One region of the Paenibacillus sp. p3-SID867 genome, then DNA from elsewhere that is predicted to be linked to it. Evidence: predicted binding sites of a transcription regulator. Region 1 holds the regulator's gene; each other region holds the start of a gene.
What was found. Region 1 encodes Rex, which represses fermentation and respiration genes when NADH is low (regulators of the CRP and FNR family bind a similar motif). Its sites were predicted from a motif close to TTGTGAAATATTTCACAA; they were not measured.
Positions count from the first base shown of each region.

Region 2: a site for Rex is predicted at 2,424-2,441, ahead of adhE (bifunctional acetaldehyde-CoA/alcohol dehydrogenase). Genes of this name have one in related genera too.
Region 3: a site for Rex is predicted at 1,946-1,963, ahead of M4D81_RS26620 (formate/nitrite transporter family protein). Genes of this name have one in related genera too.

Region 1 is NZ_JAMBDM010000024.1:43,041-47,299, reverse strand. Features, by position in the region: gene M4D81_RS30445 (amidohydrolase) at 28-1,329, opposite strand; gene M4D81_RS30440 (redox-sensing transcriptional repressor Rex) at 1,304-1,969, opposite strand; gene dinG (ATP-dependent DNA helicase DinG) at 2,032-4,259, opposite strand, start outside.
Region 2 is NZ_JAMBDM010000001.1:118,621-122,879, forward strand. Features, by position in the region: gene adhE (bifunctional acetaldehyde-CoA/alcohol dehydrogenase) at 1-2,355, opposite strand, end outside; gene M4D81_RS00645 (Crp/Fnr family transcriptional regulator) at 2,625-3,350, shown strand; gene M4D81_RS00650 (asparagine synthase) at 3,435-3,593, shown strand; gene M4D81_RS00655 (formate/nitrite transporter family protein) at 3,832-4,259, opposite strand, start outside.
Region 3 is NZ_JAMBDM010000016.1:56,727-60,985, forward strand. Features, by position in the region: gene M4D81_RS26615 (molybdopterin-containing oxidoreductase family protein) at 1-327, opposite strand, end outside; partial or broken gene M4D81_RS34880 (amino acid permease) at 585-769, shown strand; gene M4D81_RS26620 (formate/nitrite transporter family protein) at 919-1,779, opposite strand; gene M4D81_RS26625 (MFS transporter) at 2,212-3,459, opposite strand; gene M4D81_RS26630 (TetR/AcrR family transcriptional regulator) at 3,568-4,161, opposite strand.

The sequences.
Region 1 (4,259 bases):
GTCTTCCTCGCTCCCCTTGATTATTCCCTAGAGGGTTGTAAGACGCTCAAAGGCACGCTGCGCTTCCCGGCGGATACGTTCCTCATCGAGAGTAAGACTCGCGCCATTCTTCACTACCTGCTTGCCGTCAACCCATACATGCTCAACATCCTTCGCACTGGCGGAGTAGATAGCATGAGAAATGTAATCCGTCTTCGGAAGGAAGTGCGCCTGATCCGTGTTCAGTGCGATCATATCTGCCTTCATACCTACCGCAAGCGTACCAATATCCGTAAGGAAGGCTGACTTGGCTCCATATTCTGTACCCATCCGAAGCGCTTCGGATGCTGGAATTGCGGTTGGATCCCCGCTTACTCCTTTATGGATCAGTGCGGCCAGCCGCATCTCTTCAAACATATCCAGATTATTATTGCTGGCAGGTCCATCGGTACCCAAAGACACGGTGACCCCGGCTTTCAGCAGTTCAGGCACGCGAGCGATGCCGCTGGCAAGCTTCAAATTGCTGCCTGGATTATGCGAAACCATAACTTGATGTTTGGCCAGAATTTCGATTTCTTCATCGGTTAGATGGACGGCATGCGCAAGCAGCGTTGGACGGGAGAACATGCCAAGCTTCTCTAGATGGGCAACAGGGCGAAGTCCGTAGTCATTTACATTCTGAGCGACTTCCGTTTCCGTTTCGGACATATGCGTATGCAAAGGCAAATTCAAATCATGTGATGCTTGCACGAATTTTTCGATGAAATCCGGCGGGCACGTATAGGGTGCATGCGGTGAGATCATCGTCGTAATCCTACCGTCAGCCTGACCATGCCAGTCTTTCGCGAATGCAACCGCCTCATCCAACTTCTGCTGCTGCACCTCAGGCGGACATAATCCGATGACACCGCGTGTCAGAACGCCGCGCATGCCTGAGTCCTCCACTACCTTTGCAACCTGATCCATATGATCATACATATCCACAAATGTCGTGGTTCCGCCTTTGATCATCTCCAGCACGGAGAGTGAGGTTCCCCAGTATACATCGTCGGCCGTGAATTTGGCTTCCATCGGCCACATTTTTTCCTGAAGCCATACCTGTAGTGCCAGATCGTCGCCATACCCGCGAAGAAGCGACATGGCCGCATGTCCGTGCGTGTTCACCAATCCAGGCAGGAAAAACAGATGGGTTCCGTCGATGATTTCTGTTCCCTCTTGGACAGTCGGCTCTTCTTCACCCAGGTAGGTGATCCGGTCGTTCTCCACGACCATATATCCGCGTAACACGGATCTGCCTTCCTCTAGTACCGCAAACGTTCCGTTTTTAACCATCCACTTCGTTGTCGTCATGTGCTGCATCCTCCTTGCCGTTATCCAAATAATAGGCCAAACTCTGCAAATCGGTAGTAAAATCTGCCGTATGAATCCGGATATGGGATGGAGCTTTCAGGATGGTCGGCGCAAAATTCAGGATAGCCTCGATGCCTGCCGCGATAAGTTGATTCGCTACATTCTGCGCCTCAAAATCCGGAACGGTGATAATCCCGATACGAATGCCGTACTCATGAACCGTCTTCTCCAGCTCCTCCATCGGCTGTACGACCAAATTGTTAATTTTCATACCAACTTTGGGAGAATACGAATCGAAAACCGCCACAATCTTCATATTGTCCTTCAGAAATGCATTGTAATTCGATAATGCATGTCCAAGATTACCGGCCCCAATCAATGCGACATTGATCTTCTGGTCCAGCTTTAGAATCTGGCGAATTTTCTCGATCAGATAAGATACGTCATATCCGATCCCTTTCCGTCCAAAATCACCGAAATACGCTAGGTCCTTACGAATTTGAGCAGGATTGAGGTCCAGTTTCTGCCCCAGTTCCTGGGAGGAAACCGTGGAGACCTCCCTTTTCTGAAGCTCATTCAAATAGCGCAAGTATACAGGTAATCTGCGGACCACGGCTTCCGAAATTTTTTCCGATTTCATGCATGCTCCCCCTAATAATAGGTTAATAACTACATTTGTTTGTGCTCGTTCATGGTTTCACTTTATTCAGCTTGGTTCTCTATGCCTGCCTCTTCCTGCAGCCATTCCGAAATTCGGGGAACGATCCCCTCTGTCGGCATGTGCTCCATCTTCGGTCCAGGCAAGGAATATAAGAAATACTTCCCGTAATAGGATTCAATGACCCGAGTATCGTAGACGATGACAATTCCCTTATCCTGCGCGGTCCGTACCAGTCGGCCAAATCCCTGTTTGAAGCGAATGACCGCTTGCGGAACCGAAAGCTTCATAAACGGGTTCTTCTTCTGCTGCTGCAGAAGCTCGCTCTTGGCTTCGACCAGAGGGTGATTCGGCGGTTGGAACGGCAGCCGGACGATGGCGAGGCAGGTGAGCGCCTCACCGGGTATATCTACCCCTTCCCAGAAGGAGCTGGTGCCCAGCAGAACCGAAGCGCTGCTATCCTGGAATCTCCGGATTAACTTGGTACGGCTGGTTCCGTCCATCCCTTGTCCCAGTACCGTAATATCGCTGGATCCCAGCGCCTCCTTCAAGGGCTCATGCACCTGACGCAGCATGCGGTACGAGGTGAACAGGACAAGCATGCGACCATGCGTTGCGATGGCCGTATCAGCCAATGATTGCACAAGTGTATTCACAAAGAGTGCATCCCCGACCGAGCCCTTCACGCTCGGAAAATCGCGCGGCACAACAAGGAGAGCCTGCTCCCTGTAATTAAACGGGGACGGCAGCAGGACCGTGTTCAGGTTGCCGTTATCTGCCGCTTCCTGAAGACCCAAATTCTCGATCATGAACTGAAACGATTTGTCCACCGACAAGGTCGCCGATGTCAGGATCACGCTTTGTTTTTTGTCAAAAAACAATTCCTTTAAGTGGGTGCTGACATCGACGGGCACCGCATAAAGCTGCAGCGATTTGCCGCGGAAGTTGCCGTTCGCCTCCATCCAGTATACCGTACCCTCATCGTTCAGCGACATGAAGGTCCTCAGGTCCTCGCGGTGTGCCGCCAGGTCCTTAAACAGACCCGATAGGTCTGTTAACAGACTGTCCGCGCTGTAGTCGTCCAGATCTTCCTTCATTTCGGCAATCAGCTTATCACCCTTGCGAACGACATCGCCCAGCGTCAGATGAATTTGATGCTCCAGCTCAGCCAGCGAATTCCAATCCTTCGGCTTCTTCAGAGGCGATAAGCGAAGCGAGAATTGACCGGCATCCCCCGGAGTCGCGTCTCCGCGCTCCGGAAGCAGTCCGAACAATTGATCGCTGAGCCGGTCCCAATTCTCTTTGACGGTGATCAGATCCGGATAAATCCGGTCGATGACGGAAGACCACTCGACAGCCTTCTCATGGGATGACGCTTGCAGCAGCTGGCGAAGAGCCGGAAGCTGACCGCTGCGGCTGTCTTTGTACATACGGGTCAACGTGTGGACAACCGAAAAATATTTCATCTGCAAGCCAAGGTGCTTGCCGGCGACGTCCTCCAGATGATGCGCTTCATCGATGACGAGACGGTCATAACTAGGAAGCAGCTGGTGATTCGCTTTCACGTCGGTGAACAGCTTCGAATGGTTCGTAATGACAACATCCGCGATGCCCGCTTCATGTTTGGCCCTGTGATAATAACATTTGCGGAACCATGGGCAGGCACGGCCCAGGCAGGAATCCGAATCACTGGAAATGGTCTCCCAGAAATCCCCTCCGCGACCGCCAAGGTTCAGCTCCTCATCATCCCCGTTCTCCGTCTGGGTCAGCCAGACCAGCATCTGCGCCGCGGTGATCACATCTTCCTTCGGGGTATGAAAATCTCTTCTATTTATTTTATGTTCAAATTTTCTCAAACACAAATAATGGCCTCTTCCCTTGAAAATAGCCGCTTTAAAAGGAAAAGGAACAACCTGGGTGAGCAGGGGAATATCCCGGTCACGCAGCTGTTCTTGAAGGTTGATCGTATGCGTGCTCACCATAACCTTCTGTTCCTGCTTCACGCTTTGATAAATCGACGGCAGCAAATACCCGAGGGATTTGCCTGTTCCCGTGCCGGCTTCGATCAATAGATGTTTATTGTTATCGAGTGCCTGCATCACTTCCTGGAACATCATGTCCTGGGCATCCCTGCTCTCGTAATGAGGCAGCGTTTCCTTTAGACGTTCACGGACATCATTCATGTATTGCTCAAAGCTTACATCAGCCAAGGGATTAGGCGCCGTCTCATCCCTGGCAGGAGCAATATCGTTCCAATCGTCAACAGCCAGGG
Region 2 (4,259 bases), on a different contig from region 1:
CCGTGCGATTTCAGCATATCTCTCATCAGCCACAAAGTGGGTGTATTTAGGCCATGCAGCGAATTTCGTTGGCTTCTTCGCGTTGTAACGAATGACGTGAGGCATCAGGATCGCATTGGTGCGTCCGTGCGCCGTATGATACTGACCGCCCCACTTATGCGCAAGACTGTGGTTGATGCCAAGGAACGCATTCGCAAAAGCCATGCCGGCAAGCGTCGAAGCATTATGCATTTTTTCGCGGGCAAGTTTGTCGCCGGTAAGCGCCGACTGCTCAAGATACTGGAACACCAGCTGTATGGCCTTGATGGCAAGCCCATCCGTATAATCGCTGGCCATCACCGATACGTAGGCTTCAATTGCATGTGTCAGAACGTCCATGCCGGTATCGGCTACCGCCGTTTTAGGCAGCGTGTAAACGAATTCCGGATCGATAATCGCCACATCCGGTGTCAGCTCATAATCAGCCAGCGGGTACTTGGTATTCCCCAGCCCTTTGTCCGTGATGACGGCAAACGAAGTTACTTCCGAGCCCGTTCCCGACGTTGTTGGAATGGCAACGAACTTCGCTTTCCGTCCTAGCTTCGGATATTTATAGACCCGCTTGCGGATATCCATGAATTTTTGCTTCAGATTGTTAAAATCCGTATCCGGATATTCATAGAACAGCCACATGGCTTTCGCTGCATCCATTGGCGATCCGCCGCCGAGGGCGATGATGCAGTCCGGCTGGAATCTTGCAAGCATTTCCGTTCCGCGTTCTACGGTCGTTGTCGAAGGATCCGGCTCAACCTCCGAGAAGACTTCGATGGCTACCGGCACTCTGCGCTGACGCAGATAGTGCTCTACCCGCTCCACATAACCCAGCTTCACCATCATGGGGTCGGTAACGATAGCGACACGGGTGATTTCCGGCATTTTCGCAAGATACTGCGTCGAGCCTTTTTCAAAGTAAATTCTGTCCGGCACTTTAAACCACTGCATATTCACGGTTCTGCGGTTCACCCTTTTCACGTTGATTAAATTGACTGCCGTCACGTTCGACGAAGTGGAATTACGTCCATACGAACCGCAGCCCAGCGTCAGCGATGGCAGATTCGTGTTGTAGATATCGCCGATACCGCCTTGCGAAGAGGGTTGATTCACCAGGATACGGCAGGTTTTCATCCGATCCGAGAATTTCATGATGATGTCCTCATTGTGCGAGTGGATTACCGACGAGTGGCCCATGCCGCCAAAAGCAACCATCTCCTCAGCGCGCGTTATGCCCTCTTCCGCATCTTTCACTTTATAGCAGGCCAGCACCGGGCTAAGCTTCTCGGCAGACAACGGATAGGCAGGTCCGACTCCCTCCAGCTCGGCGACCAGGATCTTGGTGCTTTCCGGTACCTCGAAACCGCAAGCCTCTGCTATCTTAGCTGCCGGCTGTCCGACGATAGTAGGATTTACCGCACATTTATCCGATATCATCGCATGCGCAGTCAGTTTCGCCAGCTCTTCCTTGTTGACGAAATAACATCCGCTGGCAATCATTTTTTTCTTCACTGTATGATATATAGGCTCCTCGATAATGACAGCCTGCTCGGAAGCGCAGATCATGCCGTTATCAAAGGTTTTGGACAAAATCAAATCGTTCACTGCCTGATCCAGATCCGCGCTCTTCTCTATAAAACAAGGCACGTTTCCTGGTCCTACGCCCAGGGCAGGCTTGCCGCAGCTGTATGCCGCTTTGACCATCGCCGAACCGCCTGTAGCCAGAATGCAGGCAACGTCAGGATGATTCATCAGTGCATTGGTTTTATCCATGGAAGGAGCTTCGATCCACTGGATGCAATCGGCAGGAGCACCTTGCTTCACGGCGGCATCCCGCAGTATCCGTGCGGCTTCCCGGCTGCAGGCCTGCGCGGATGGATGGAATCCGAAGATGATCGGGTTTCTTGTTTTAATGGAGATCAGTGCCTTGAATATCGTCGTTGAGGTCGGATTGGTTACCGGTGTTATCCCCATGATAATTCCGATCGGTTCTGCTATTTTTTGAAAGCTGTCATAGACGTTGTCTTCAATCATACCTACGGTTTTGTCGTATTTAATGCTGTTGTGGATATACTCCGTGGCAAACAGGTTTTTGATGATCTTGTCTTCGTACACGCCGCGTCCCGTTTCCTCAACCGCCATTTTCGCCAGCTGCATGTGCTTCTCAAGGCCTGCCATGGCCATGGCCTGTACAATCCCGTCGACTTGCTCCTGATTCAATTCCATTAACTTTTCTTTGGCCCGATTCGCCTTGTCAATCAGCCCCTGAATGTACTCCGACGCTGTTTGTCCTTTTACTTCCACCATTCCTTTGCTCACAGCCATATCTCTCATCCTCCCATGATTCATGTTTCTTTCTACGCTTTGATCGTAACACAGCTGTTTCTATTTTCATGTGAATTATTTCACAATATATATTTATCTTTTCTATGTGATTTATACCCGTCTTTCCCCTCTTTCAAGTGAAAGAGATCACAATGTTTGAAAATTCGCCATGATTTCCCTCTTGTTCCGCCCCACAAGTGAATGTTTTCACGTTATAATGTATTTAAAGATTAAACAGATCAAATTTTAGGATGTTAGGGGATACCAACATGAATACTGTAGACCATGTAATGGAAATCGAAAACTTAGGGAACACGCAGTGCTTCTCGGAGCAAAACCGCAACCGTCTGCTGGTCAGCATGAAGGAAAGGGTACTCCCTGAAGGATCCCATTTGTTCTGGGAAGGCGATTTCGCCGACAAGCTGTACTACGTTAAACAAGGAAGAATCAAATTAACCAAATCGACCGATGAAGGCAAAGAACTGATTCTATATATGTACCATCCGGGAGACATGGTCGGGCAAGCCGATCCATTCTTCAGCAACAATCACAGTTTCTCGGCAGAGGTGCTTGAGGATAGTGTTGTCGGTGTCATCGAGCACAAGGATCTGGAGCTGCTGATCTGTCAGCACTGCGACTTCGCCATTGATTTTATGAAGTGGATGGGCATTCACCACCGCATCACCCAGACCAAATTCCGGGATCTCATGATGTACGGCAAGCCCGGCGCTTTAACATCGACACTCATCCGGCTGAGCAATACCTACGGGCAGCATCAAGCGGATGATACTATTCTCATCAACAAGAAGATTACCCACACCGATCTATCGAACATGATTGGCGCAACCCGCGAAAGCGTGAACCGGATGCTGAGCGACCTGCGCAAAAAAGATGCTATCGAATATGCCGGCGGGATGATTGTCATTAAAGATCTTCCGATGCTGCAGGAAATCTGCCATTGCGAGTTGTGTCCGAACGAAATCTGCCGGATTTAATCGGCCTCCCTTCAGTGCATAATATAAAGTCATCTGCTTACAATAACCTTGTCTTTCCAAACCAAAATAAAGGGAGTGCCCAGCATGCGTGAAGGTTTGATTCCTGCTGTTCTTGGAACTGTGGTTTCTGCTTCGGGTGCCGCTCTGCTTGGCAGCAAGTATAAACTTGCCGCAACCGGTATTCTCGGCTTCGGACTGGCTCATATTGTGCTTGGTGCGATTGACCTGGTGGAACATCGGTAAGGATTGGAAGACAAGATTCATATAGCTGTCCTGTTCAGTCATTGAACTGAAGGGACGGCTTTTTATGTATGTGCCCGACGGGATCCCTCTTTTTTTGTTAGGAGACGTTCCGTGCAGATCCCTCACTTTAACTAGACAAATGAAAGAAGCGGTCAACCGTTTGGTCGACCGCTTCTTTTCGGCTGTATATCAAGTGAGTAAACCCACTTTATGAGCAGCCCCTTTTCTATGATGCCTACTATGCAACCTTCTTTTGCTTGCTCCCTTTTCCCGACGAGATAAACCAATACGCCATCCCCACAAACAATCCGCCGCCAAGAATGTTCCCCAGCGTGACCGGCACCATATTGCTGATCCATCCGCCGATGGTAATGGTCTCGGGATGCCCCGGCAAAATCGTCGCAAGTGTCAGAAGTGTCATATTGGCTACGCTATGCTCGTACCCTGTCGCAATGAAGGCAAACAGACACCACCATATTAAGATCAGCTTGGTCGTTTCGCCTTTGGCCCGAATCCCCATCCACAAGGCCAGACAGACAAGCCAGTTACACAAGATGCCTCGGAAGAACAGCTCCATAAACGGATCATTCATTTTCTTGGCGGCAGCCGTGAAGATGAGATGGTCCGGCGGCAGGCCTTTGAACAGGCCGGAAGCATACACCAGAT
Region 3 (4,259 bases), on a different contig from region 1:
AGAGCCGTGCTCCTCGATCAGCTTCTTGTAGCGTTCAGCAATCTCCTGAACCGCTTCATCCCAACTGATTCGCTCGAAAGCTCCCTGACCTTTGGGCCCTACCCTCCGCAGCGGATATAACACGCGCTCCGGATGATACACGCGATGCGCCATATTACGGACTTTATTACAGATGGCTCCCTGCGTAATCGGATGATCCGGATTACCGGTAACCTTCACGATTTTTCCGTTCTCTTTATGCAGCAGCAGGCCGCAAGTATCGGGACAGTCCAACGGACAGACCGCCGGAAACACGCCGTTTTCCTGATGAATCATCGCTTGAGTCATTTCGTCTATTCCCCCTTGTACACGCTGAATCATATCCCTTTATCTTAAAAGAAAATCAGGGCTCCAGTAAAGTCTTACATTTTTTTCTGCATCGGTGATTCACTCTACTTCCTTCCGGGTATATTCCTATCAAGAGCAACGAAGAGGAACCCAGACCCTTTCTCTTCCTTGCCAAATCATGGACCACTCCCAAAAATTCGCCATGCCCATGTCTCCTCCCCCGAGACCGGCATGGCGAATTTGTTTTATATGGCATTATCCATACCGTACAGCGGAAGGCAGGCGAATCCGACTACCAGGTTCCGTGATCATCCCGCAGTTCATCCCCAAGAAGGGCTGGCATAACTTCCTGCACAATCAATCCAGCTTGCTCATCCGTGCACATTTGCTATATCGGAGAGACGTGATTATTACGACTGTGCCTTACCATTTAAAAAAATAGCGGGCTTTTCCTTTTGCGTCTTATACAAAGAGTCCGCTCCGCCAACAAGAAAAAAGCTGCGATCATCCGACCCTATCCCTAAGGGAGCGGTCGATCGCAGCTTTTTTCTCTGTCTTTGATTACCATGCTTCGGGATAATAAGAAACACTCTACGCAGAATGAACCTGTTGAGCAGTGGCGGTAGCCGGAGCGGAAGGCAGCGCAGCATCTTGTTCGCCGCGTGGAATGACCTCAACCTTATCATTCTTCTTCAAATATACGGTCCCGTAAGCAGCCCCCACAAACAGCGCGCCTCCGACGAAATTGCCAAGCCAAACCGGAATGAAATTTATGAAATACTCACCCCAGCTGTAATACCCTTCAAATATCGCGGCCGGAATGAGGAACATGTTGGCCACCACGTGCTGAAAGCCGATGGCTACAAACGCCATCGTCGGAAACCAGATCCCGAGAATTTTGCCACTCATCTGGTCCGATCCGTAGGACAGCCACACGGCGAGCGCTACGAGCCAGTTGCAGCCGATACCCGACAAGAAAGCCTGCAGGAAGCTGTCGTCCAGCTTGTGTCCCGCCATATCCACCAGCTTCTCCAGATAAACGCCGCTGCCTGTCAGACCGGTCACATGACCGAAGAAGTAAGCGACGAACAACGCCCCCGCCATATTGCTTACCGTGACGAGAGCCAAATTCCGTATCATCTCCTTCGTGGAAATCCGCTTCTTGAATCTGGCCAGGGACACGGCCATCATGTTGCCCGTCAGCAGCTCTCCGCCTGCGAGCAATACAAGAATCAGTCCGACAGGGAATATCGCCGCGCCTATAAAACCGGCAATGCCTCCCCAAGCCTCGGACGCCCCGGCAATCACGCGAATATCCAGCAAAAAGCCGAGCGCGATAAAAGCACCCGCCAAAAATCCTAATATCGTTACGTTCATGACGGAGTTATGTGCTTTTTTCACCCCGTTCTCCACGGTGATCTCCGCAATGCGATCAGGCTTGTTATAGGCCATGGCCGTTCCCCCATTTCTCCCGCATTCCGTCCTGAAATCTCTCGAATGCAGCTTCTGATGTTTCTGTCACAGTTACAGTTACAGTTACAGTTACAGTTACAGTTACAGTTACAGTTACAGTTACAGTTACAGTTACCCATATTGTACCGCAGCCGCCAGAGCAAGAACGTGAATTATATCACGACCTTGTGCGTCAGGATCGGACAGCCTTGTGTTCTGGCTGCCCTGATCACGTTTAAGATCAATCATTCGCTCAATTCGAGCCAGCGGTACATATAAAAATAGCGGTGCCAGGAAATAATTCCGACACCGCTTGGTTGGTGCTTTTACCAGCCCTCTTGTTCTAAACCAGCAAGCTTATACCAGCTTACAAGAAACAAGTTCTAAACCCAGCCTATGCCAGTTTACCAGCAACATGTTCTAACCACTATCCTACGCCTCGACGGCAGCCTCTACCCCAACAGGCGTTTCCTTTTCCTGAGCCTGAACGTTCGAGATCGGAAGCTTCATACTAATCAAGGACGACAGCAGGAAGAGCGCACCTGCCGTAAAATACACGACCACAATGGAGGTTGCCGACATATACCATCCCGTAAACCCGGAGCCAATGAGCAGCATGCCGGTAAACAACGGCGTCATCACGCCATTCAGCCGACCGATGAATTTCTCTTCCACCTGCTGCATCATCACGGCCATCAGAACCGTCTGCGCCATCGCCATCAGCACCCCAGTTGCGAAGCGCATCGTGCCGGTCAGGATCGGCCACTGAGACAGCACCTCGACAAAGGTCGAGAGGCCAAGGAAGGCAAGCCCGGCGAACAACAAGTAGTTGCCTTTCACTCTCCCCGCAATGACAGCAGCCAGGACGCCGCCAATTAACATACCTAGGCCCTCTAGCGCGGTGAACCACTGAACGCTGGACATTGCCAACTGTAAACGCTCCGTGATGACAAAGATATCAAGCGGCTGAACAAGTCCGCTGCCGAGCGCCAATAAAACATAGACCACCAGCAGCACCTTCAACAGCCGGCTGGACCCGATATAAGTGAAGCCCGCCTTCATGTCCTTCATAAAAGAACCGGTCGATTCCGAATTGTTAGAGGGTTCATCCACACTGGAAGGAAGACACATTAGCACGATCGCCGAAGCGCCGAATAGAACCAACAAGCTGATTAAAGACGCCTGCAATCCAAAAGCTTGATAAATCGTCGTACCGACCATCGGTCCCAAAATGATAAACAGCGACATCGAGGTCTGGGACAAAGCCGTGGCCGCGGGCACATGCTCAGCCGGCAAGCAGCGCTTGATGAGCTTCATGGACGATGGCTGCGAGAATTGTGATACAACAGCCGAAACCAGGGTCACCGCAAACACGGCCTGCCAATATCCCGCATACACAACGAACAGGATAAGCAATATGGATAAAAAGCTGAGAATGTCCCCCCAGATCATCGTTCGCTTGGGACGCCAACGGTCCGCCAGCACGCCGCCAATCATGGAGATCACAAAGATCGGCGCGTATTCAATTACGGTAAGCAGCGATACGGCAACCGGATCATGGTTGCTCTTCTCCATAATGAAGAACAACAATGCCATGTTGCGGATCCAGATCCCGATATTTTGCATGAAATCCGAAACCATCAGCAGCACAAACGCGCGGTTGCCAAACAAATGCCTCATGTTTTATCCCCCTAGTTAAAACCGACTATTCGGTTTAAATATATTTATGCGGAAAACGCCCCCGCTTGCAAATCGAGAAGAAGCGTTTCCAATAAATCCTCCGGTTCACTACGATCCTCGGCTCGATAACACACCGTTTAAAAAATAAGTGACCCCCTTGCGATACAGCTGCCTTGATTCCTCCTGGGACCGTTCAAAGTGCGACACCGACATCCCATCGAGCAGCGATGCAAATATGATGGATATTTCCTCTACATCCTCTGCAGGTATTCGCCCTTCGCTTACTCCTTCCGCTAAAATCTCGCGGTAGAGCGTGCGCGGACCTTGCAGGATGGCCAGCAACTCGCCCAAAATCGTCTTATTCTCCGGCTGATTGATATAGAATTCCTCCGCAATCTTGGTCAGCGGATTCTGGAAGTCGTCGACCATATGATCGGCAATGCCGTACAGCTTCTCCTCGAAACTGGCGTAACGGGCTTTTTGATCGTCCCAGGCTTCCATCCATTCCTGATTCTGCTTCGCCAGCAGCTTGACGAACAAATCTTCCTTGCTCTCAAAGTGATAGTAGATGCTTCCCTTACTGGCACCCGTATACTTGACCAGTTCATCCATGGATGTTGCCGCATACCCGCGCTGGATGAACAGTTCCTTCGCTTTATCCAGAATCATGTCGCGTTTTCGCTGCGCTTTTTCTGAAGACATCGATGTAAGCACTCCTTGCTTGGAAATAATAGTCCGGAATTCACGTACCAAAACCTGATTCTCTTAATAAAAATGAATCTGTGAAGATGATGAACACC